DNA from 3 places in the Bradyrhizobium sp. S3.12.5 genome. Region 1 is predicted to be linked to each of the others. Evidence: predicted binding sites of a transcription regulator. Region 1 holds the regulator's gene; each other region holds the start of a gene.
The links. The regulator PhoB, encoded in region 1, activates phosphate uptake and scavenging genes when phosphate is short. The targets are predictions, from matches to a motif close to TGTCATNNANCTGTCAT.

Region 1 (7,358 bases):
GGCAAAGGCGCGAAGCGCCGTGCCCACCATTCCGGTCACGACACGCAAGATGGTGGGCACGCTTCGCTTTGCCCACCCTACGATAGCTCGCGATGACGAAAGATAGGCGCTTACGCGTCTTCGACGCCCGCCTCATCCGGCGTGAACTCGTACACCGATGAGCAGAACTCGCAGGTCACGACGACCTTGTCGTCCTTGACCATCGCCGAGCGGTCATCCGGCGAGAAGCTCTTCAACATGGAGGCGACCGCGTCGCGTGAGCAGGAGCATTGCGCTTTCAAGACAAGCGGATTGAACACGCGCACGCCGCGTTCGTGGAAGAGGCGATAGAGCAGCCGCTCGCCGGAGAGATCGGGATCGATCAGCTCGACGTCCTCGACGGTTTCAATCAGCGAGCGCGCCTCGACCCAGGCATCGTCCTCGGCGACGGCGTGCACCTCGGCGCCCTCGGGCGCGTCGCCGGGATGGAGATCGGCCTGCCGCGCGCGCTCGGGCGCCTTCGGCAAAAACTGCATCAGCATGCCGCCGGCGCGCCAGCGATGCTTGCCGCCGTCGCTCGAGCGCCACTCCTCGCCGACCGCGAGGCGCACGCGCGTCGGGATCTGCTCGGAGCGCAGGAAATATTCGTGAGCGGCGTCTTCCAGGCTGCCGCCGTCGAGCGCGACCAGACCCTGGTAGCGGCTCATGTCGGGCCCCTGGTCGATGGTCATGGCGAGATGGCCGCGGCCGAGCAGCGCGCCGGAGTGCGAGCCAGTATTCTTGGCGTCACCGAGGCGCTCGGCGTCAAAGCGCGCATAGGCGCGCAGGCGATCCGGTGCCTGATAGTCCACCACCAGAAATGACACCGGCCCATCGGTCTGGGCCTGGAGGATGAAGCGGCCCTCGAATTTCAGCGCCGAGCCGAGCAGCGTCGTCAGCACGATGGCCTCGCCCAGCAGCTTGCCGACCGGTGCCGGATAATCGTGCTTGGTCAGGATCTCGTCGAGCGCGGGGCCAAGCCGCACCAGCCGCCCGCGCACATCGAGCGCGTCGACCTCGTAGGGCAGCACGGCGTCATCGATCGGAACCGCGGATGGCGCGCGAACCGGGCCCTCGGGCCCGGTTTTCATGTCAGGGGATTGGGAAACCATGGCGCTTTATCTGGGGTCGGAGGTGGGAAATGGAAGGGGCGCGAGGGGACCTCGAATTCGGTGTCGTCCGGGGGCGCGCGCAGCGCGAACCCGGGACCATAACCACAGGATTACGCTATTGCTGTCGACGACAACTCCGAGTCATCGCCAAAAGGGGTTCCTGTGGTTAAGGGTCCCGGATCTGCGCTTACGCCTGTCCGGGACGACAGCGGAGGATGGGGCCGCTCGCACAGCCACCTCGCCCCGCCACAGTGTTACTTCACCGCGTCAAAACACCAGGCCAGAATGCCCTTCTGCGCATGCAGGCGGTTTTCGGCCTCGTCGAACACGACCGATTGCGGGCCGTCGATCACCTCGTCGGTGACCTCCTCGCCGCGATGGGCGGGCAGGCAGTGCATGAACAGCGCGTCAGGCTTGGCCAGCGACATCAGCTTGGAATTGACCTGGTAGGGCTTGAGCACGTTGTGACGGTGCTCGCCTTCCTTGTCGCCCATCGACACCCAGGTGTCGGTGATGACGCAATCGGCGTCCTTCACGGCAGCCTCGGGATCGGTGCCGAGCACGATCGGCGCACCGGTGGCCTTGATGAAGTCGCGCATCACCTTCTTCGGAGCGAGCTCCGGCGGGGTTGCGACATTGAGGTTGAACTTGAAGCGCTCGGCGGCATGGGCCCAGGACGCCAGCACGTTGTTGTCGTCGCCGGTCCAGGCCACGGTGCGACCTTCGATCGGGCCGCGATGCTCTTCGTAAGTCAGGAGATCGGCCATCACCTGGCACGGATGCGAGCGCCGCGTCAGGCCGTTGATCACGGGCACGGTCGCGTTCGCCGCGAGCTCGAGCAGGGCCTCGTGATTGAGGATGCGGATCATGATGGCGTCGACATAGCGCGACAGCACTCGCGCGGTGTCGGCAATGGTCTCGCCGCGGCCAAGCTGCATCTCGGCGCCGGTGAGCATGATGGGCTCGCCGCCGAGCTGGCGCATGGCAACGTCGAACGACACGCGCGTGCGGGTCGACGGGCGCTCGAAGATCATCGCCAGCGTCTTGCCTTCGAGCGGCTTGACCGGCTGATGCGCCTTCTGCTTCGCCTTCATGGCGGAGGAGGCCGCGAGCATGCTCTTGAGCTCCGACAGCGGCAGCTCGTTGATATCGAGGAAGTGCTTTGGCGTCTTGCTCATCAGCTGGCCGCCCGCTTGTTGCCTGAGAGCGCAGCGCAGGCGCGTTCAAGCCGGCCGACGCTGTCCTCGATCTCGGCTTCGGTGACGATCAAGGGCGGCAGGAAGCGCACGACATTGTCGCCAGCGCCGACGGTGAGCAGTTTTTCGTTGCGCAGCGCTGCGACCAGATCGCCGGAGGGCACCACGGCCTTGATGCCGATCAGGAGCCCCTCGCCGCGGACCTCGCTGACAATATCGGGATGACGATCGATCACGGAGGCGAGCTTCTGCTTGAGCAGCAGCGACATCTTCTGCACGTGGTCGAAGAAGCCGGGCTTGAGCATGACGTCGAGCACGGCGTTCGCGGCCGAGATCGCCAGCGGATTGCCGCCGAAGGTCGAGCCGTGCGAGCCGGGCCCCATGCCGGTGGCCGCATCCGCGGTCGCCAGCACCGCGCCGATCGGGAAGCCGCCGCCGAGCGCCTTGGCCAGCGACATCACGTCAGGCGTGACGCCGGTGCGGCGGTGGGCGAAGAGATCGCCGGTGCGGCCCATGCCAGTCTGCACCTCGTCGAAGGCGAGCAGCAGGCCCTTCTCGTCGCAGAGCTGGCGCAACGCCCTCAGGAAAGAAGGCGTCGCCGAACGAACGCCGCCCTCGCCCTGGATCGGCTCGATCAGGATGCCGGCGGTCTGCGGACCGATCGTCTTCTTCACGGCCTCGATGTCGCCGTGCGGGATCTGGTCGAAACCGTCCATCGGCGGACCGAAACCTTCGAGATATTTTGCAGAGCCGGTCGCAGCCAGCGTCGCCAGCGTGCGGCCGTGGAAGGCGCCTTCGAAGGTGATGATGCGGTAGCGCTCCGGATGTCCTTTGGAGAAGTGATGATGGCGGACCAGCTTGATCACACCCTCCAGCGCTTCGGCGCCGGAATTGCAGAAGAACACGAAGTCCGCAAAACTCTCGTTGCAGAGACGCGCGGCGAGCTTCTCGCCGTCCGGGCTCTGGAACAGGTTCGACATGTGCCAGAGTTTTGTGGCCTGCTCCTGCAGCGCCTTGACCAGCGCGGGATGGGCATGGCCGAGCGCATTCACCGCCACGCCCGAGGTGAAATCGAGATAGCGATCGCCATTGGTTGCGATCAACCAGACGCCTTCACCGCGCTCAAAACCGATGTCGGTTCTGGCGAAAACGGGGAGCAAGTGCGGCGCTGCGCTGTTAGCCATGATGGTCTCTTTGGATGTTTCGGACGGCCTGAAACTGCGTTGCGCAGCGCATCATTGGTCCGGAAAACGAAACGTGCCGCCTTTTAAGGGCGGCACGCATCACTATCTTATGCTTGGCACCATTGGTGTCAATGCCGCCCGGAAAGCCCCGCGAAACCCAGATTCCGTAGTCTTGCGGTACCGAATTTGCGGGTTTTGGCCACGGAACATGTGGAAGCGAGTCGGCGGACTCTTGCGCGTGAGTCACGCCATATTGTAGCGTCTGGCTTGTCAGATACGACATCTCGTGCAGCGGTTCTGATCCCAAAAGTCCTCATGTACCGGCGTAAACGTTCGGGCGTATCATTGCGCCCGGCGAGCCTTAAGGGATTCTGGCGGCACGGATTTTTCGAGGCTTAGGCATTCGTTGTGCGGCCCCCAGGATGGCAGGCGCGCGGCGAAGGAAAGGGTGCAATGACGGTTTTGACCTGGTCCGACGATCGCGTCGAACAGCTGAAAAAGCTCTGGGAGGCCGGACTTTCGGCCAGCCAGATCGCCGCTGAGCTTGGGAATGTCACCCGTAACGCCGTGATCGGCAAGGTTCACCGGCTCGGCTTGTCGGGCCGCGCCAAGAGCCCGTCTTCGGCAGCTCCGCGGCCGCGCAAGGCGCGTCCAGCGCCGCACATGATGCGGGTGAGCAGGCCCATCGCACGCGGCAATACCGCGCTGGCGCAGGCTTTCGAGGTCGAGGTCGAGGCTGAACCGGTCACCTACGACAACGTGGTACCGATGAGCCAGCGGCTGTCGCTGCTCGAATTGAACGAGGCGACCTGCCACTGGCCGGTCGGCGATCCCTCGAGCCCGGATTTCTTCTTCTGCGGCGGCAAAGCGCTCTCCGGCCTGCCCTATTGCGCCCAGCACTCGCGGGTTGCGTATCAGCCGGCAGCGGATCGCAGGCGGGCCCCGGCGAAGCCGGCGCGGTAAGCTCAGCTCCAAACGACATCGTCCTGGCCTGGTGCGCAATTGCGCGCGGGCCGGAACGATCGGGAGAAGGATCGGCGCGCCTTTGGCGCGCTTTCTTGTCGAGGTCTGCTCAGGCCGTTTCAGGCCTGCTCGGCCTTCGCGAACCGATCGTCCAGCGCGTAGCCCGCGCCGCGGACGGTGCGGATCGGGTCCTGCTCGCGGCCGAGATTGAGCAGCTTGCGCAGGCGGCCGATATGCACATCGACGGTGCGCTCATCGATGTAGATGTCGCGGCCCCAGACACTGTCGAGCAACTGCTCGCGCGAGAACACGCGACCGGGATGCTCCAGGAAGAACTCCAGCAGGCGATACTCGGTCGGGCCGAGATCGATCGGCCGGCCCGAGCGCGCCACGCGGCGCTTTTCGCGGTCGAGCTCGATGTCGCCGAACGCCAGAACGGTTGCGAGCCGCTCCGGACTTGCGCGCCGGAGCAGGCCTTTCACGCGCGCCAGGAGCTCGGGCACCGAGAACGGCTTGACGATGTAGTCGTCAGCGCCGGTCGCCAGGCCCCGCACCCGCTCGCTCTCCTCGCCACGCGCGGTGAGCATGATGATCGGCAGCTGCTTGGTGTCGGATCGCGCACGCAACCGCCGGCACAGCTCGATGCCTGATAGCCCCGGCAGCATCCAGTCAAGCACGATCAGATCGGGGATGTGCTCCTTGAGGCGGGTGTCGGCGTCGTCGCCGCGCATTACCGTCTCGACGTCATAGCCGTCGCCTTCGAGGTTGTAGCGGAGAAGCTCGGTCAGAGCTTCCTCGTCCTCAACCACCATAATGCGTGCGCCCATCGGGTCGTCGCTCCTTGCGTAATCAGGTGCTCGGGACCGTGGTGGCGAAGGTCGTCATGTCGCCCTTCGGCCGCTTGTCGGTGATCGCCTGGCCTTCGATCATGTAGAACACGGTCTCGGCAATGTTGGTGGCATGGTCGCCGATCCGCTCGATGTTCTTGGCGCAGAACATCAGATGGATGCAGAACGAGATGTTGCGCGGATCCTCCATCATGTAGGTGAGGAGCTCACGGAACAGCGAGGTGCAGATGGCGTCGACTTCCTCGTCGCCCTTCCACACCGCCATCGCCGCCGGCAGATCGTGCGCGGCATAGGCGTCCAGCACCGACTTGACCTGCTGCTGCACGAGGTCGGTCATGTGCTCGAGGCCGCGGAACAGCTTGAGCGGATGGAAATCCGTCTCCAGCGCCGCGACGCGCTTGCCCATGTTCTTGGCGAGGTCGCCGATGCGCTCGAGATCGGTCGCGACGCGCATGGCGCCGACGATCTCGCGCAGATCCACCGCCATCGGCTGGCGGCGCGCGATCGTGAGCACGGCGCGCTCCTCGATCTTCTTCTGCAGCGTGTCGAGCTCGGCGTCGATGGCGACGACGCGCTGGCCGAGCGCGACGTCGCGGCGGATCAGCGCATCGACGGAATCGACGATCATGCGCTCGGCGATGCCGCCCATCTCGGCGACCAGGCGCGTGAGCTCCTGGAGGTCGGTGTCGAAGGCCTTTGCGGTATGTTCAGAACCCATGTGCCGTCTCCTCAGCCGAACCGGCCGGTGATGTAATCCTGCGTGCGCCGGTCGGTCGGCGATGTGAATATCTTGCTGGTGTCGTCGAACTCTATCAGCTCGCCGAGATACATGAAGGCGGTCTTGTCGGAGACGCGGGCGGCCTGCTGCATGTTGTGGGTCACGATCGCGATCGTGTAGTTCTCGGACAGCTCCTGGATCAGCTCCTCGACCTTGGCGGTCGAGATCGGGTCGAGCGCCGAGCAGGGCTCGTCGAACAGGATCACCTCGGGCCGCACCGCAACGGTGCGGGCGATGCAGAGGCGCTGCTGCTGGCCGCCGGAGAGCGACAGGCCGGAGGCGTTGAGCTTGTCCTTGACCTCGTTCCACAGCGCGCCGCCGCGCAGCGCTTTCTCGACGCGGTCGTCCATCTCGGATTTCGAGATCTTCTCATAGAGACGGATGCCGAAGGCGATGTTCTCGTAGATCGTCATCGGGAACGGCGTCGGCTTCTGGAACACCATGCCGACGCGGGCGCGCAGCAGATTGAGGTCGAGCTTGGGGTCGAGGATGTTGGTCTGGTCGAGCATCAGCTGACCGGTGACGCGCTGGCCCGGATAGAGGTCGTACATCCGGTTGAAGATGCGCAGCAGGGTCGACTTGCCGCAGCCCGACGGGCCGATGAAGGCGGTGACCCGGTTGGTGCCGAGCGCCAGGTTGATGTTCTTCAGCGCGTGGTGCTCGCCATAATAGAAGTTGAGGTTGCGCACCGTCACCTTGGCCGGCGCTTCGGGCAGCATCGGCGCCTGGGGCAGGCCGCCGGCCGCGCTCATCGATACGGAAAGATCGGTCATTTTGCGGTCCTCTCGGCGCTGAGAATGCGCGCGCCAATATTCAGGGCAAGAACGGTCAGGGTGATGAGCAGCGCGCCGCTCCAGGCGAGCTGCTTCCAATAGGCGTAGGGGCTCTGGACGAAATTGTTGATGGTGACCGGCAGGTTCGCCATGGTCTTGTTCAGGCCGAGGCTGAAGAACTGGTTCGACAGCGCGGTGAAGAGCAGCGGCGCGGTTTCGCCGGCGACGCGGGCGGTCGCGAGCAGCACGCCGGTGATGAGACCGGAGCGGGCAGCGCGATACGCGATCCGCTTGATCACCAGCGAGCGCGGCAGGCCGAGCGCGGAGGCCGCCTCGCGCAGCGCGTTCGGCACCAGCAGCAGCATGTCCTCGGTCGTGCGCAGCACCACCGGGATCACGATGACGGCGAGCGCGAGCGAGCCTGCGATCGCCGAGAAGCCACGCATCGGCACCACTACGGCGCCGTAGATGAACAGGCCGATGATG
Region 2 (7,358 bases), on a different contig from region 1:
ATTCCCCCGATCCGCAGCTCCCGCGCCGCGATACCCAGCGCGGTATGCGTCGCCGCGATGATCAGGCCGCCGCGCGCCAGATGGTCGCGCATCAGGCCGCCGAACAAGTCCTGGCCGGCGACATCCAGCGCATTGGTCGGCTCGTCCAGCAGCCAGACCGGGCGGCGGACTGTCAGCAGCCGGGCCAGCGAGAGCCGGCGTCGCTGGCCTGCCGACAGGAAGGCGGCGGGCAGATCGGCGGCGTGGTCGAGGCCGACGGTGGCGAGGCTTTCAGCGGCGCCGCAGCGCTCGCCTCCCAGAAAATCAGCCCAGAATGACAGGTTTTCCGCCACGCTCAGCGCCGGCTTGAGGGCATCGCGATGGCCGAGATAGTGGCATTGCTCCGGCAGCGTCATTTCGGCGTCGCCCCCGTCGAGTACGATCCTGCCGCCAGCCGGAATGAGCAGGCCGGCAATCAGCCGCAGCAGCGAGGTCTTGCCCGATCCGTTGCGGCCCACCACCGCCACGACGTCGCCGGAGGCCGCCTCGAAGTCGAGCCCGGAAAATACCTCGCGACCGCCCCGCACGCAGGTGAGCCCCTGTCCAGAGAGCCGCATCTCGCCTCGTTTCAACCCGCTCAAAGCCGGGCCTCAGGAAAACTGGGGGTAGCGCATCAGAATTTTTGGCTCGCGAATTGCTGCGGTACGATTGTGGCTGTGGCGGCGCGGTTAGAAAGCTTCTATAAGCCCGGAACTACTTGATGCAGCAACTCAACCTGCCCCTGCAAGCGACCTAACCTGCTGCGCTGACGGTGTTACGATACCCCTTGCCGGGTATAACTAACAATTGGGATTTCCTACATGACCTCGCTCGACAGCTTCAAATGCAAAAAGACCCTCAAGGTCGGCGCCAAGACCTATGTCTATTACAGTCTGCCCACGGCCGAGAAGAATGGTCTGAAGGGAATTTCGAAACTCCCCTATTCGATGAAGGTCCTGCTCGAGAATCTCCTCCGCAACGAGGACGGGCGCTCGGTCAAGAAGGAGGACATCGTCGCGGTCTCGAAGTGGCTGCGCAAGAAGTCGCTGGAGCATGAGATCGCGTTCCGTCCCGCGCGCGTGCTGATGCAGGATTTTACCGGCGTGCCGGCGGTGGTCGACCTCGCCGCGATGCGCAACGCGATGCAGAGCCTCGGCGGCGATGCCGAGAAGATCAACCCGCTGGTCCCCGTCGATCTCGTCATCGACCACTCCGTGATTGTGAACTTCTTCGGTGACAACAAGGCTTTCGGCAAGAACGTCATCGAGGAATACAAGCAGAACCAGGAGCGCTACGAGTTCCTGAAGTGGGGCCAGAAGGCGTTCTCGAACTTCTCCGTCGTGCCGCCCGGCACCGGCATCTGCCACCAGGTCAATCTCGAATATCTCTCCCAGACGGTGTGGACCAAGAAGGAGAAGATGACGGTCGGCAAGAAGACCGGCACCTTCGAGGTCGCCTATCCCGACTCGCTCGTCGGCACTGACTCCCACACCACCATGGTCAACGGTCTCGCCGTGCTCGGCTGGGGCGTCGGCGGCATCGAGGCTGAAGCCTGCATGCTCGGCCAGCCGCTGTCGATGCTGCTGCCCAACGTCGTCGGCTTCAAGCTGAAGGGCGCGATGAAGGAAGGCGTCACCGCGACCGACCTCGTGCTGACCGTCACGCAGATGCTGCGCAAGCTCGGCGTGGTCGGCAAGTTCGTCGAGTTCTTCGGCCCCGGCCTCGACAATCTCTCCGTCGCCGACAAGGCGACCATCGCCAACATGGCGCCGGAATATGGCGCGACCTGCGGCTTCTTCCCGGTCGACGCCGCCGCGATCGACTACCTCAAGACCTCTGGCCGCGCCGCACCGCGCGTCGCGCTGGTGCAGGCCTATGCGAAGGCGCAAGGGCTGTTCCGCACCGCCAAGTCGGCCGATCCGGTGTTCACGGAAACGCTGACGCTCGATCTCGCTGACGTCGTGCCGTCGATGGCCGGTCCGAAGCGTCCCGAAGGCCGCATCGCGCTGCCTTCGGTCGCCGAAGGCTTTTCGCTCGCGCTCGGCACCGAGTACAAGAAGACCGAAGAACCCAACAAGCGCTTCGCCGTCGAAGGCAAGAACTTCGAGATCGGCCACGGCGACGTCGTGATCGCCGCCATCACCTCCTGCACCAATACCTCGAACCCGAGCGTCTTGATCGGTGCCGGCCTGCTCGCGCGTAACGCTGCGGCCAAGGGCCTCAAGGCCAAGCCGTGGGTGAAGACCTCGCTCGCTCCGGGCAGCCAGGTGGTCGCGGGCTATCTCGCCGATTCCGGTCTGCAGGCCGATCTCGACAAGGTCGGCTTCAACCTCGTCGGCTTCGGCTGCACCACCTGCATCGGCAATTCCGGCCCGCTGCCGGATGAGATCTCGAAGTCGATCAACGACAACGGCATCGTTGCCGCCGCGGTGCTCTCCGGTAACCGCAACTTCGAAGGCCGCGTCTCGCCGGACGTGCAGGCGAACTATCTGGCCTCGCCGCCGCTGGTCGTCGCGCATGCGCTCGCCGGCAGCGTCACCAAGAACCTCGCCGTCGAGCCGCTCGGCGAAGGCAAGGACGGCAAGCCGGTGTATCTGAAGGACATCTGGCCGACGACGAAGGAGATCAACGCCTTCATGAAGAAGTTCGTGACCGCGGCGATCTTCAAGAAGAAGTATGCCGACGTGTTCAAGGGCGACGCCAACTGGCGCAAGATCAAGACGGTCGAGAGCGAGACCTATCGCTGGAACATGTCTTCGACCTATGTGCAGAACCCGCCCTATTTCGACGGCATGAAGAAGGAGCCGGAGCCGGTCACCGATATCGTCGAGGCGCGCATCCTCGCCATGTTCGGCGACAAGATCACCACCGACCACATCTCGCCGGCCGGTTCGATCAAGCTCACCTCGCCCGCTGGCAAATATCTCAGCGAGCACCAAGTGCGGCCCGCCGACTTCAACCAGTACGGCACGCGTCGCGGCAACCATGAGGTGATGATGCGCGGCACCTTCGCCAACATCCGCATCAAGAACTTCATGCTCAAGGGCGCCGATGGAAACATCCCCGAGGGCGGTCTCACCAAGCACTGGCCCGACGGCGAGCAGATGTCGATCTACGACGCCGCGATGAAGTACCAGCAGGAGCAGGTGCCGCTGGTGGTGTTCGCCGGCGCCGAATACGGCAACGGCTCCTCGCGCGACTGGGCTGCGAAGGGTACGCGTCTGCTCGGCGTGCGCGCAGTGATCTGCCAGAGCTTCGAGCGCATCCATCGCTCCAACCTGGTCGGCATGGGCGTGCTGCCGCTGACCTTCGAGGACGGCACCTCCTGGTCGTCGCTCGGCCTGAAGGGCGACGAGAAGGTCACGCTGCGTGGCCTCGTCGGCGACCTTAGGCCGCGCCAGAAGCTGACCGCGGAGATTGTGTCCGGGGACGGTTCATTGCGGCGCGTTTCGCTGCTTTGCCGCATCGATACGCTGGACGAGCTCGATTATTACCGGAACGGCGGCATTCTGCATTATGTGCTGCGCAAGCTCGCGGCCTGAGCGCGAATTTGTGAACGGTGGCTCACTGCGACGTGAGTAGAAGGTTAAACAAAGGCGGCCTATCACAAGGCCGCCTTCGTGCATTACGGCATGCTTCAGATGGGCCCACCCGGCGGACACTTCGCATCGGGCGGAGTGCGCCGTGCCCGTAAGACTGCCGTGCCCGTAAGACTACGGTGACCATCGGGCGATAGGATATCCCTCCACGAAGACGAGATGTGACGTTCGACATGACTGGAATGATGGCTTCTCATTTGGTTTCGCGATGGTCCGGCGCACTCTGGTCGGGAGCACTGGGCATCTGCGCAATCGTCGCCGTCATCCGTCCCGCCCAGGCCGATCCCCGCGCCGTGGTCGAGCTCTTCACCTCGCAGGGCTGCTCCTCCTGCCCGCCCGCCGACAAGGTCATCGGCGACCTCGCCAAGGATCCCTCGATCATCGCGCTGAGCATGCCGATCGATTATTGGGACTATTTGGGCTGGAAGGACACGCTAGCAGATTCGCGTTTCTCGGCGCGGCAGCGCGCCTATTCACGCATGCGCGGTGACCGCGAGGTCTACACGCCGCAGGTCGTGGTCAATGGCGCTGTGCATGTCATCGGCAGCGATCGGGCCGGCATCGAAAGCGCGATCGGCAAGACTGACAAGGGGACTGGCGTGATGAGCGTGCCGGTGACGATGTCGCTGGCAGGCAAGCAGATCAATGTATCGGTGGCCGCGGGCAACGAGCCGGCGATCTCGCATGGCGAGGTCTGGATCTGCTCGATTGCGAAATCGGTGCCGATCGAGATCAGCCGCGGCGAGAATCGCGGACAGCAGATCACCTACCACAACGTGGTGCGCAATCTGCTCAAGGTCGGCGACTGGAACGGACATCCGGAAACCTGGACGGTGCCGCTTGAGAATCTCACCTCGCGCGATGGCGTCGATGGTGCGGTGGTCTATGTCCAGGACGGCAACCGCGAGAAGCCGGGCGCGATGCTGGGCGCGGCGTACACGTCACTGCACTGAAGCGACGCGCGCTCAAGATCGTCTCAAGACAATTTGTCTGTCGTCATTCCGGGGCGCGCGAAGCGCGAACTACGGTGCGCAATTGCGGCCAGCGACACCCCGACACAAACAAAAAAGGACCAACTTGCGTTGGCCCTCCTTGTCGCGCGTACAGACCCGATCCTGTTCGACCCCGGGGGGCTGGGGGCTGAGGAATCCGGAACCGAAAGGACCGGGTCAACGCACAGAGGTCTTTTCGCAGTGCAGGGCGGCGGGCGGTGGGCGGAAAAGCGGCGATCCTGTGATTCCTGCTAACGATCCCGTGACGGTTTGCCGCTGAGGAGTTCCACCGTTGCATGTGTCATGATTCGCAACCGGTCCGCGAGATAAGCCACGGTCCTTCAAGAGCGCTCCAAAAGAGCCCTTCAAGAGCCTCTTGCGGCGGGGAACAGTTGGCGCAATCATGCCATTGTCATGATCCGCGGCTCCGGGGACGGTCTTCGCGGAGGCGGGTCGTGCTGATGCGACAGGAGGCGCTGCATGAGCTTGACGCCGGAGGATGCCGATCCGAGCGAGCAGCGTGCAGTGGCGCGCCCCGCCGCTGCAAATGCCCAACTGAGCCGGGTGACGTTCAACCGGCTCGAGTTGAGCCGAATTCTCAATCTCTACGGCCGCATGGTCGCCGACGGCGAGTGGCGCGACTATGCCATCGACTTCCTGAAGGACCGCGCGGTGTTCTCGGTCTATCGCCGCGCCTCCGAAGTGCCGATCTACCGCATCGAGAAAGATCCGCGACTGGCCCGCAAGCAGGGCATGTACAGCGTGATCGCGGCGACCGGCCTGATCCTGCGCCGCGGCCACGAGCTCGACCGCGTGCTGCTGGTGATCGACCGGAAACTGGCGGTGGTGTAGCCACACCGACGCTGCAGTAGGGTGGGCAAAGGCGCAAAGCGCCGTGCCCACCATCTCTCCTCAATCGCCGCGCATTGTGGGCACGCTTCGCTTTACCCACCTACGAGTCCGGGTTATTTCGCCGGCACGGTGCTCGCGCCCTCGCCGAGGTCGCGCTGCATCATCACGGTATCCAGCCAGCGGCCGAACTTCAGGCCGACATTCGGGTGCGTGCCGATCATCTTGAAGCCGCCTCTGGTATGCACGCCGATCGAGCCGGCATTGGCGGAATCGCCGATGACCGCGATCATCTGGCGGAAGCCGCGCGCCTCGCATTCGATGATCAGCCGCTCCAGCAGCAGCGCGCCGATGCCGCGGCGGTGGAAGGCGGGATCGAGATAGATCGAGTTCTCGACCGTGAAGCGGTAGGCCGGGCGGGGCCGGTAGGCGCCGGCATAGGCGTAGCCGGCAACGCGGCCGTCGAGGACGGCGACGAAATAGGGATAGCCGCCGTCGACCAGCGTGCGATAGCGGCGCATCATCTCGGCGAGGTCAGGCGGCTCGATCTCGAACGTCGCGGTGCCCTCGCGGACGGCCTGCTGATAGATGGCGGTAATGGCGGGAAGGTCGGCCTCGGTCGTGGGCCTGATATCGGGTGTGGACATGGCGGAACATTAGAGCGTTCGCGCGGCGGCTGGAAGAGGCAACGGCGTTTCCACGCACTCCGTCATTGCGAGGAGCCCTTGCGACGAAGCAATCCAGAAATGCATCCGCGGGGGGAGTCTGGATTGCTCCGCTTCGCTCGCAATGACGGTGTTTGTGGGGACAGCTCGGCCCCAAACAAAAACCCCGGCCTCGCGGCCGGGGTTCGGATCCGTTCTCTCAGGTCTGGCGCTTAGTCGCGCTGGCCGAGGAGCTGCAGCAGCAGCGTGAACAGGTTGATGAAGTTCAGGTACAGCGACAGCGCACCGGAGATCGCCGCGCGCTCGGCGATGTCGCCGCCGGCCGAAGCGTAGCCGTAGATGTAGTCGTTCTTCAGCCGCTGCGTATCCCAGGCGGTGAGGCCCGCGAACACCAGCACACCGACCACCGACACGATGAACTGCAGCGCCGTGCTGGCCAGGAACAGGTTCACCAGGCTCGCGATGATGATGCCGATCAGGCCCATGAACAGGAACGAGCCCATGCCGCTCATGTCACGCTTGGTGGTGTAGCCGTAGAGGCTCAGCGCGCCGAAGGTCGCCGCGGTGATGAAGAACACCCGCACGATCGAGGTGTGCGTGTACACCAGGAAGATCGAGGACAGCGAGATGCCCATCAGCGCCGAGAACACCCAGAACAGGATCTGGGCGGTCGAGGGGGCGAGACGGTTGATGCCAGCCGAGATCACGAACACCATGGCGAGCGGCGCCAGCATGAACAGCCACTTCAGCGGGCTCACGAACATCGCGTAGCCGAACGGCGTCAGGAACAGCTTGCCGACGCGGACGGCTTCCGCGGTCGGAACGTCGGTCACGGCAGCCATGTAGACGCCGAGTGCGGCGAGGCCAGTGATGGCGAGGCCAATGCTCATGTAGTTGTAGATGCGCAGCATATAGGCGCGCAGACCGGCATCGACCGTCGCGGCGTCAACACGCCCGGCGGCCCTGCCGAAAGGAGAAGCGTAATTGCGGTCTAGGTCCGACATGGTCGAATTCCCGTTGGTTGGCCCGGTCCGGCATGAGGGTCGCCATGCCGCCGGTTCGTCAAACTCTATCTCGGATACCGATGTCTGCCGACATTAAATTTGGCTAACAATCGGGGCTCCGAACCCATCCGATATGTGGGAAACTAACACATTCGGTGCAACCGTCCACGCGCGGCCGAATGTCGCCCTTGGCGCGCAATCCTGACGAGCAGACGTGGTTAAGCGCGGGGA
Region 3 (7,358 bases), on a different contig from region 1:
GTCTGGTAGTAGACCTCGAAGAAATGGCCGCCGGGCAACAGCGACATCTGCCCGTTGGCGATCAGCGCGTTGTCCTGGGTCGAGGCGACGAAGGCGACGTAGACCGGGAAGGCGACGATCGCGATCCCGATCCAGAGGATGATGTGGGCGACGTAGCGTCGAAAGCCCTCTTGCTCGACCATCAGTAGGTCACCTTGCGTTCGACGAAGCGGAACTGGATTCCGGTCAGCACGATGACCATGACCATCAGGATCACCGACTGCGCCGCGGAGCTGCCGAGGTTTCCGCCGATCAGGCCGTCGTTGTAGACCTTGTAGACCAGGGTCTCCGTCGACTTGCCGGGACCGCCGCGGGTCATGGTGTCGATGATGCCGAAGGTGTCGAAGAAGGCGTAGACGATGTTGACGACCAGCAGGAAGAAGATGGTCGGGGACAGCAGCGGGAAGGTCACGGTCCAGAACCGGCGCATCGGGCGCGCGCCGTCGATCGCAGCAGCCTCGAGCACGCTCTTCGGAATGCTCGCGAGCCCTGCGAGGAAGAACAGGAAATTATAGGAGATCTGCTTCCACGCGGCGGCAAGGATGACCAGTGTCGCGGCCTGATTGCCGTCGAGCAGCGGATTCCATTCGATGCCGGCGGCGCGCAGATAGCGCGAGAGCACGCCGAGCGAGGGATGCAGCATGAAGACCCAGAGCACGCCGACCACGGGCGGCGCCACGGCATAGGGCCAGATCAGCAGCGTGCGGTAGACAGCGCCGCCGCGCATCGGCTTGTCCGCCATCACCGCGAGCAGCAGCGCCACGGAGAGCGAGGACGCCGCGATCGCAAACGAGAAGAAGAAGGTTCGGACGATCGTCTCGAAATAGGCGGGATCGCTCAACAGCTCGACATAATTCTCGAACCACACGAAGCTCGTCGAGAGGCCGAAAGCGTCCTGCAGCAGGAAGGACTGAATGACGGCCTGCACGGCCGGCCAGTAGAAGAAAATCAGAACGATCGCGAGTTGCGGCGCAACCAGCGCGTAGGGCAATAGCTTTGATTGGAAAATGGCTTGCTTTTGCATGATGGGGGTGGCGCCGGCGGGCCGCTCGTCGTGCGGTTCCGCCGGCGCCTTCGCCTTATTTTACGGCGGTCTTTTCGAACTGACGCAGCATCGTGTTGCCGCGCTCGACGGAGGCATCGAGCGCCTGCTTGGCGGTCTTCTTGCCGGCCAGTGCCTGCTCGATCTCTTCGGCCCAGACGTCACGGAGCTGAACCATGTTGCCAAGGCGCAGGCCGCGCGAGTTCTCGGTCGGCTCCTTGTTGGTCAACTCGAGCAACGGAGTCTCGAGATAGGGCTGATCCTTGTAGAAGCCCTCGGCCTTGGCCTTTTCGTAGGCGGCCTTGGTGATCGGCAGATAGCCCGAAGCCTTGTGGATGTAGACCTGACGATCGGTGTCCGAGAGGAAGGTCAGGAATTTGGCGATGCCCTTGTATTCGTCGGCCGACTTTCCGCCCATGACCCAGAGCGAAGCGCCGCCGATGATCGAGTTCTGCGGTGCGCCCTTGACGTCAGGATAATACGGCATCGGCGCAGCGGTGAAGTTGAACTTGGCCTGCGCCTTGACGTTGCCGAAGAAGGCCGACGAGGTCAGGTAGATCGCGCACTCACCCGAGGTGAAGCGGCCTTCGCCCTGGTTGGTGCGGCCGGCGTAGTCGTAGGTCTTGTCCTTCTGCAGCTCGACCAGCTTCTCGAGATGCTTCTCCTGCAGCGGCGCATTGAACTCGAGCTTGGTGTCGAAGCCGTCGAGGCCGTTCGCCTTGCTGGCCAGCGGCACGTTGTGCCAGGCGGAGAGCTGCTCGAGATTGACCCAGGTGACCCAGGAGTTGGAGAAGCCGCAGGTCGGATGGCCGTTGTCGTGCAGCTTCTTGGCGACCTCGAACACTTCGGGCCAGGTCTTCGGGATCTCCGCGTTGACCTTCTTCAGCTCGTCGAGGTTGACCCACATGACGGTCGACGACGAGTTGAAGGGGAAGGACAGCATCTCGCCCTTCGAGGTCGAATAGTAGCCGGTGATCGCGGACAGATAATTCTTCGGATCGAACTTCTCGCCGGCATCGGTCATCAGCTTGTAGACGGGCTTCACGGCGCCGGTCGCGGCCATCATGGTCGCGGTGCCGACTTCGAACACCTGCATGATGTGCGGGGCGTTGCCGGCGCGGAACGCGGCGATGCCGGCGTTCATGGTGTCGGGATAGCTGCCCTTGTAGGTCGGGATGACCTTGTAGTCGCTCTGCGATGCATTGAAGTCGTTGGCGAGCTTGACGATGACGTCGTTATTCGCGCCTGTCATCGCGTGCCACCACTGGATTTCAGTCACGGCCAGCGCCGGCGAAGCCGTCATGCCAACCGCAAATGCAACAGCGGCAGCCGCCCCAAAATATCGAAGAGCCATCAAGTACCTCCCTTGGCCGTCAAAAAGAAGCGCTTGCGCTAGCAGCGCCACATGACGTTCACATGACTGTGTAAGCGGCCGAAACGAAAGCAGCAAGCGCTGCCAAAAGGGAAGCCATCAAATAGGCGAAGACGCGCGCTCGGGCAGCCTCCTCCGTCCGCAGTGTACATGCGTGCCCGTGCCGCACTGCGGCATTTGCTTGGGTGACGAGGCGAGGGCCCTAGCGCTTGCGCTCGGGCCCGCAGACTACGCCGCTCTCGACCATCGCGTCGATCTCCGCCTTTGAGTAGCCGAACTCGCCCAGCACCTCCTGGGAGTGCTGGCTGAATTTCGGCGGCAGGCGGCGTAGGCTCGGCTTGCTGCGATCGAGCCGGATCGGCGAGGCCACGCCCTTGTACCAGTCCTTCTCGATGACATCGCCGCGCGCGATCGTGTGCGGGTTGGTCAATGCCTGGTCGATCTTCTGCACCGGGCCCGCGGGCAGGCCCGCGGCCAGCAGGCGATTGCACAGCGGCTCGGCCTCGTGCTGGCTGAACACCGCGGCAAGCTCGGCGCGCAGCGCGTCGCGGTTGGCGATGCGGTCCTTGTTGCGGGCAAAGCGCGGATCAGTGCCGAGCTCGGGCTTACCGATCTCCTTGGCGAGCTTGCGGAAGGTGCCGTCATTGCCGACACCGATGAAGATGTCGTCGGTCCTGGTCGGGAAGATCGCGTAGGGCACGAGGTTGGGATGCTCGTTGCCGGTGAGGCCGGGCGGCTTGCCATGCATGAAATAATTCGCGGTGTGCGGATGCATGATGGCGAGGCCGGTCTCGTACAGCGTCGTCTCCAGGAACTGGCCCTTGCCGGAGCGCTGCCGCTCGGACAGCGCCATCAGGATGCCGATCGCTGCGTAAAGACCGGTGGTGATGTCGACCAGCGGCACGCCGATCCGCATCGGCCCGCTCTCCGGCGAGCCGGTCGCCGCGATCATGCCGGTCATGGCCTGGATGATGGCGTCATAGCCGGGATTGCCGCCGCGCGGCCCGTCGGCGCCGAAGCCGCAGATCCGGCAATGCACTAGGCGCGGGAATTTCTGGCTGAGCACGTCGTTGCCGATGCCCCATTTCTCCAGCGTGCCCGGCTTGAAATTCTCGATCAGGACGTCGGCCGTCTCCAGCATCTTGAGCAGCACGACACGGCCGCCTTCGGAGGCGAGGTCGAGGCCGATGGAGCGCTTGTTGCGGTTGATGCCGACGAAATAGGCCGCGTCTTCCTCGTGGAAGGGAGGGCCCCAGTCGCGCACCTCGTCGCCTGCCGGCGGCTCGACCTTGATCACGTCGGCGCCATGGTCGGCGAGGATCTGGGTGCAGTAGGGACCGCCGAGCACGCGCGTGAGATCGACGACGCGCAGTCCGCTCATTGCGCCCAAAACGGCTTCAGTCATGCCTTCGCTTCCCCTGTGTCGACGTTTGATCACAGGCCTAGCGAGGTTCGTCCAAGCCAGCAATGGCTTGCCGCGTGGGGGCGTATGCGTCGCCGCGCAATCCCGCGGCGCGGCAGATCTGGCGGAAGCGGCCGGCCCAAGGGGGATCTCGGGCCAGCCAAATCCACCGTCAGATCAGACGACCGTCAGGCGGACGTCGACATTGCCGCGCGTCGCGTTGGAGTACGGGCACACCTGATGTGCCTTCTCGACCAGCGCCTCGGCGTCAGCGCGGGACAGCCCCGGCAGCGAGACGGCCAGATCGATGTCGAGGCCGAAGCCGCCTTCCGAGCGCGGGCCGATGCCGACGGTCGAGGTGACGGAGGCGTCGGCGGGAACCTTCGGGCCGCCCTGCGACGACACGAACTTCATCGCGCCGATGAAGCAGGCGGCATAGCCGGCCGCAAACAGCTGCTCGGGATTGTTGCCGGCGCCGCCGCCGCCGCCGAGCTCCTTCGGTGTGGTGAGCTTGACGTCGAGTGCGCCGTCGAGGGTCGCGGCGTGGCCGTCACGGCCGCCGGTGGCTTTTGCGCTGGTCTTGTAGAGGACGTTCACGGACATTTTCGTCTCCTCAGGGTCTTCGGGTTGTGGTGGCGCCTGTATCGCAAACAATTAGATTGTGCGCAATTGAAATTTGCATGCCTCACATTTAATTGTTCGCAATTGAATGTCGGCCCGCCCGGTCCCACAATGCGGGTCAATCACGTGAGATTCTCTATGGCCCGGAAATTATCGACCCTGGATCCGCAACGCCTCGACAACCAGATCTGCTTCGCCGTCTATTCAGCCGCGCATGCCTTCAACCGCGTCTACAAGCCGCTGCTCGACCGGCTCGGCCTGACCTATCCGCAATATCTGGTGATGCTGGTGCTGTGGGAACGCGACGACGTGCCACTTAAGGATATCGGCGAAAAGCTGTTTCTGGATTCGGGCACGCTGACGCCGCTGCTCAAGCGACTCGAAGCCGCGCACCTCGTCAAGCGCACGCGCTCCAGCGAGGATGAGCGTCAGGTCCTGATCGCGCTGACGCCGCAGGGGCACGCCCTGAAGGACAAGGCGCGCAGCGTCCCCCAGTCGATCCTGGCCGCGTCGGACTGCTCGGTCGCAGAGCTGGTCGCAATGAAGGACGAGATCGTCGCGCTGCGCGATCGGCTGAATGCGGTGATTGGGGAGTAGGTCGCTAAAGCCCGGCCTCGCTACGAGGGACTTCCCGGGCTTGCCCAGCCGAAGCTCGCGAAGCGAGCGAAGGCTGGTGGAGCCAGGCGGGATCGAACCGCCGACCTCTTGCATGCCATGCAAGCGCTCTCCCAGCTGAGCTATGGCCCCTTAAGTCCTGGGACGATCCTGGTGGATCACTCCCGACCGGCGAGCCTGGTGACTCGCGCGGTGCACCCTTTTTCACAGATCAGGGCTGATCTCAAGTCTCTTCATCGCCTCCGACATCACCAATGATGTCGGTCACGTCCTCATCGCCTTCTTCTTCGTCGGCAATGAAGGTCGAATCATCGTCATCGTCGTCGTCGATGGTCTCGTCGACCTCGATATCGTCCTCGGATTCGGGGACGACGGCCTTGACCTTGCCGGTGTTCTCCTCGGCATCGGCCTCCTCGAGGGAGACCTCTTCGACCTCGGCCGGCTCCGGCGTGGTGTCCGCCGCTGCTGCAGCGTGGCGGGCTTCGGCGCCGCGCGGTACACGCGCCGGCGCCACGGGCGCGATCGGGACCACTTCGCCGGTATAGGGCGAGATCACCGGAGTCTTGTTGAGGTCGTAGAACTTCTTGCCCGTAGTCGGGCAAATACGTTTGGTTCCGAGTTCGGACTTGGCCACGGCAGAGGAATCCTGGGATGTCTGAAAAGCGGTGTTTCACTTGGCTAGTTGGCGGCCCGCTGTCAATAGCGCATTACGAGAGAAAGACATGCTCGTGACGGCGGAGGGACCATGTGGTACCTGCCCGCAGCCTCTTCGGACGCATTCGAGGACACAATCTTGACCCATTCCGACAAGCCGACGCCGCTCAAGTCGCGCGCAAGCGGTCCCCTGACCGGAAAAGTACGGGTGCCCGGGGACAAGTCGATCTCCCACCGCGCCCTCATCCTGGGCGCGCTGGCTGTCGGCGAGACCCGGATTTCAGGCCTTTTGGAGGGCGAGGACGTCCTCAACACCGCCAAATCCATGCAGGCGCTCGGCGCCAAGGTCGAGCGCACCGGCGATTTCGCCTGGAAGGTGCAGGGCGTCGGCGTCGGAGGCTTTGCCCAGCCCAAGGCCGCGCTGGATTTCGGCAACTCCGGCACCGGCTGCCGGCTCGTTATGGGCGCCGTCGCCGGCTGTCCGATCTCGGCGGTGTTCGACGGCGATGCCTCACTGCGCAGCCGTCCGATGCGCCGGATCCTCGATCCGCTGGAAAAGATCGGCGCCAAGGTTGTTTCCGCCGCCGAGGGCGGCCGGCTGCCGCTGACCGTCCAGGGCGCGCGCGATCCGCTGCCGATCACCTACAAGACTCCGGTCGCCTCGGCCCAGATCAAGTCGGCGGTGCTGCTGGCGGGCTTGTCTGCGCCGGGCACCACCACCGTGATCGAGAGCGAGGCCAGCCGCGATCACACCGAGCTGATGCTGAAGCATTTTGGCGCGGATATCACCTCGGTCGTCGAGGGCGCTCACGGCCGCCGCATCACGCTGGTCGGCCAGCCCGAGCTGCATGGCGCCACCGTCATCGTGCCCGCCGATCCGTCCTCGGCGGCATTTCCGGTCGTCGCGGCGCTGATCGTCGAAGGCTCCGATGTCGTTCTTTCGGACGTGATGACCAATCCGCTTCGGACTGGCCTTTTTACGACGCTGCGTGAAATGGGCGCTTCCATCGAGGAAAGCAAAGCGCGCGGTGACGCCGGTGAGCCGATGGCGCAGTTGCGTGTGCGCGCGTCAAAACTGCGCGGCGTCGAGGTGCCGCCGGAACGCGCGCCCTCAATGATCGATGAATATCTGGTGCTGGCGGTCGCGGCTTCGTTCGCCGAAGGCACGACCATCATGCGCGGCCTGCAGGAGCTGCGCGTCAAGGAATCCGATCGGCTCGAGGCCACCGCGGACATGCTCCGCGTCAACGGCGTGAAAGTCACGGTCTCCGGCGACGATCTGATCGTCGAGGGCCGCGGCCACGTCCCCGGCGGCGGCACGGTCGCCACGCATATGGACCACCGTATCGCGATGTCGGCGCTGGTGATGGGCTGCGCGTCCGATCAGCCGGTGACGGTCGACGACACCGCTTTCATCGCCACCAGTTTCCCGGACTTCATTCCGATGATGCGGTCGCTAGGGGCCGAGTTTTCATGATCATCGCCATTGATGGACCCGCGGCCTCGGGCAAGGGCACGCTCGGCAAGCGCCTCGCCCATCATTACGGCTATCGTCACCTCGATACCGGCGTGATCTATCGTGCGGTCGCCTACGCCCTGATGCAGTCCGGCCA

Region 2: a site for PhoB is predicted at 5,009-5,025, ahead of ABIC09_RS29585 (DUF2794 domain-containing protein). Genes of this name have one in related genera too.
Region 3: a site for PhoB is predicted at 2,487-2,503, ahead of ugpB (sn-glycerol-3-phosphate ABC transporter substrate-binding protein UgpB). Genes of this name have one in related genera too.

Annotation. Positions count from the first base shown of each region.
Region 1 covers NZ_JBEPRF010000022.1:114,331-121,688, reverse strand. The annotation lists gene ABIC09_RS28595 (Hsp33 family molecular chaperone) at 111-1,130, opposite strand; gene argF (ornithine carbamoyltransferase) at 1,385-2,308, opposite strand; gene ABIC09_RS28585 (aspartate aminotransferase family protein) at 2,308-3,510, opposite strand; gene ABIC09_RS28580 (GcrA family cell cycle regulator) at 3,964-4,473, shown strand; gene phoB (phosphate regulon transcriptional regulator PhoB) at 4,593-5,300, opposite strand; gene phoU (phosphate signaling complex protein PhoU) at 5,323-6,039, opposite strand; gene pstB (phosphate ABC transporter ATP-binding protein PstB) at 6,051-6,872, opposite strand; gene pstA (phosphate ABC transporter permease PstA) at 6,869-7,358, opposite strand, start outside.
Region 2 covers NZ_JBEPRF010000024.1:66,974-74,331, reverse strand. The annotation lists gene ccmA (heme ABC exporter ATP-binding protein CcmA) at 1-596, opposite strand, end outside; gene acnA (aconitate hydratase AcnA) at 840-3,560, shown strand; gene ABIC09_RS29590 (DUF1223 domain-containing protein) at 3,791-4,570, shown strand; gene ABIC09_RS29585 (DUF2794 domain-containing protein) at 5,090-5,461, shown strand; gene ABIC09_RS29580 (GNAT family N-acetyltransferase) at 5,575-6,105, opposite strand; gene ABIC09_RS29575 (Bax inhibitor-1/YccA family protein) at 6,336-7,127, opposite strand.
Region 3 covers NZ_JBEPRF010000019.1:43,450-50,807, forward strand. The annotation lists gene ugpE (sn-glycerol-3-phosphate ABC transporter permease UgpE) at 1-182, opposite strand, end outside; gene ugpA (sn-glycerol-3-phosphate ABC transporter permease UgpA) at 182-1,063, opposite strand; gene ugpB (sn-glycerol-3-phosphate ABC transporter substrate-binding protein UgpB) at 1,119-2,435, opposite strand; gene ABIC09_RS26145 (CaiB/BaiF CoA transferase family protein) at 2,656-3,858, opposite strand; gene ABIC09_RS26150 (organic hydroperoxide resistance protein) at 4,033-4,458, opposite strand; gene ABIC09_RS26155 (MarR family winged helix-turn-helix transcriptional regulator) at 4,615-5,073, shown strand; tRNA gene ABIC09_RS26160 (tRNA-Ala) at 5,148-5,223, opposite strand; gene ABIC09_RS26165 (TIGR02300 family protein) at 5,315-5,725, opposite strand; gene aroA (3-phosphoshikimate 1-carboxyvinyltransferase) at 5,837-7,222, shown strand; gene cmk ((d)CMP kinase) at 7,219-7,358, shown strand, end outside.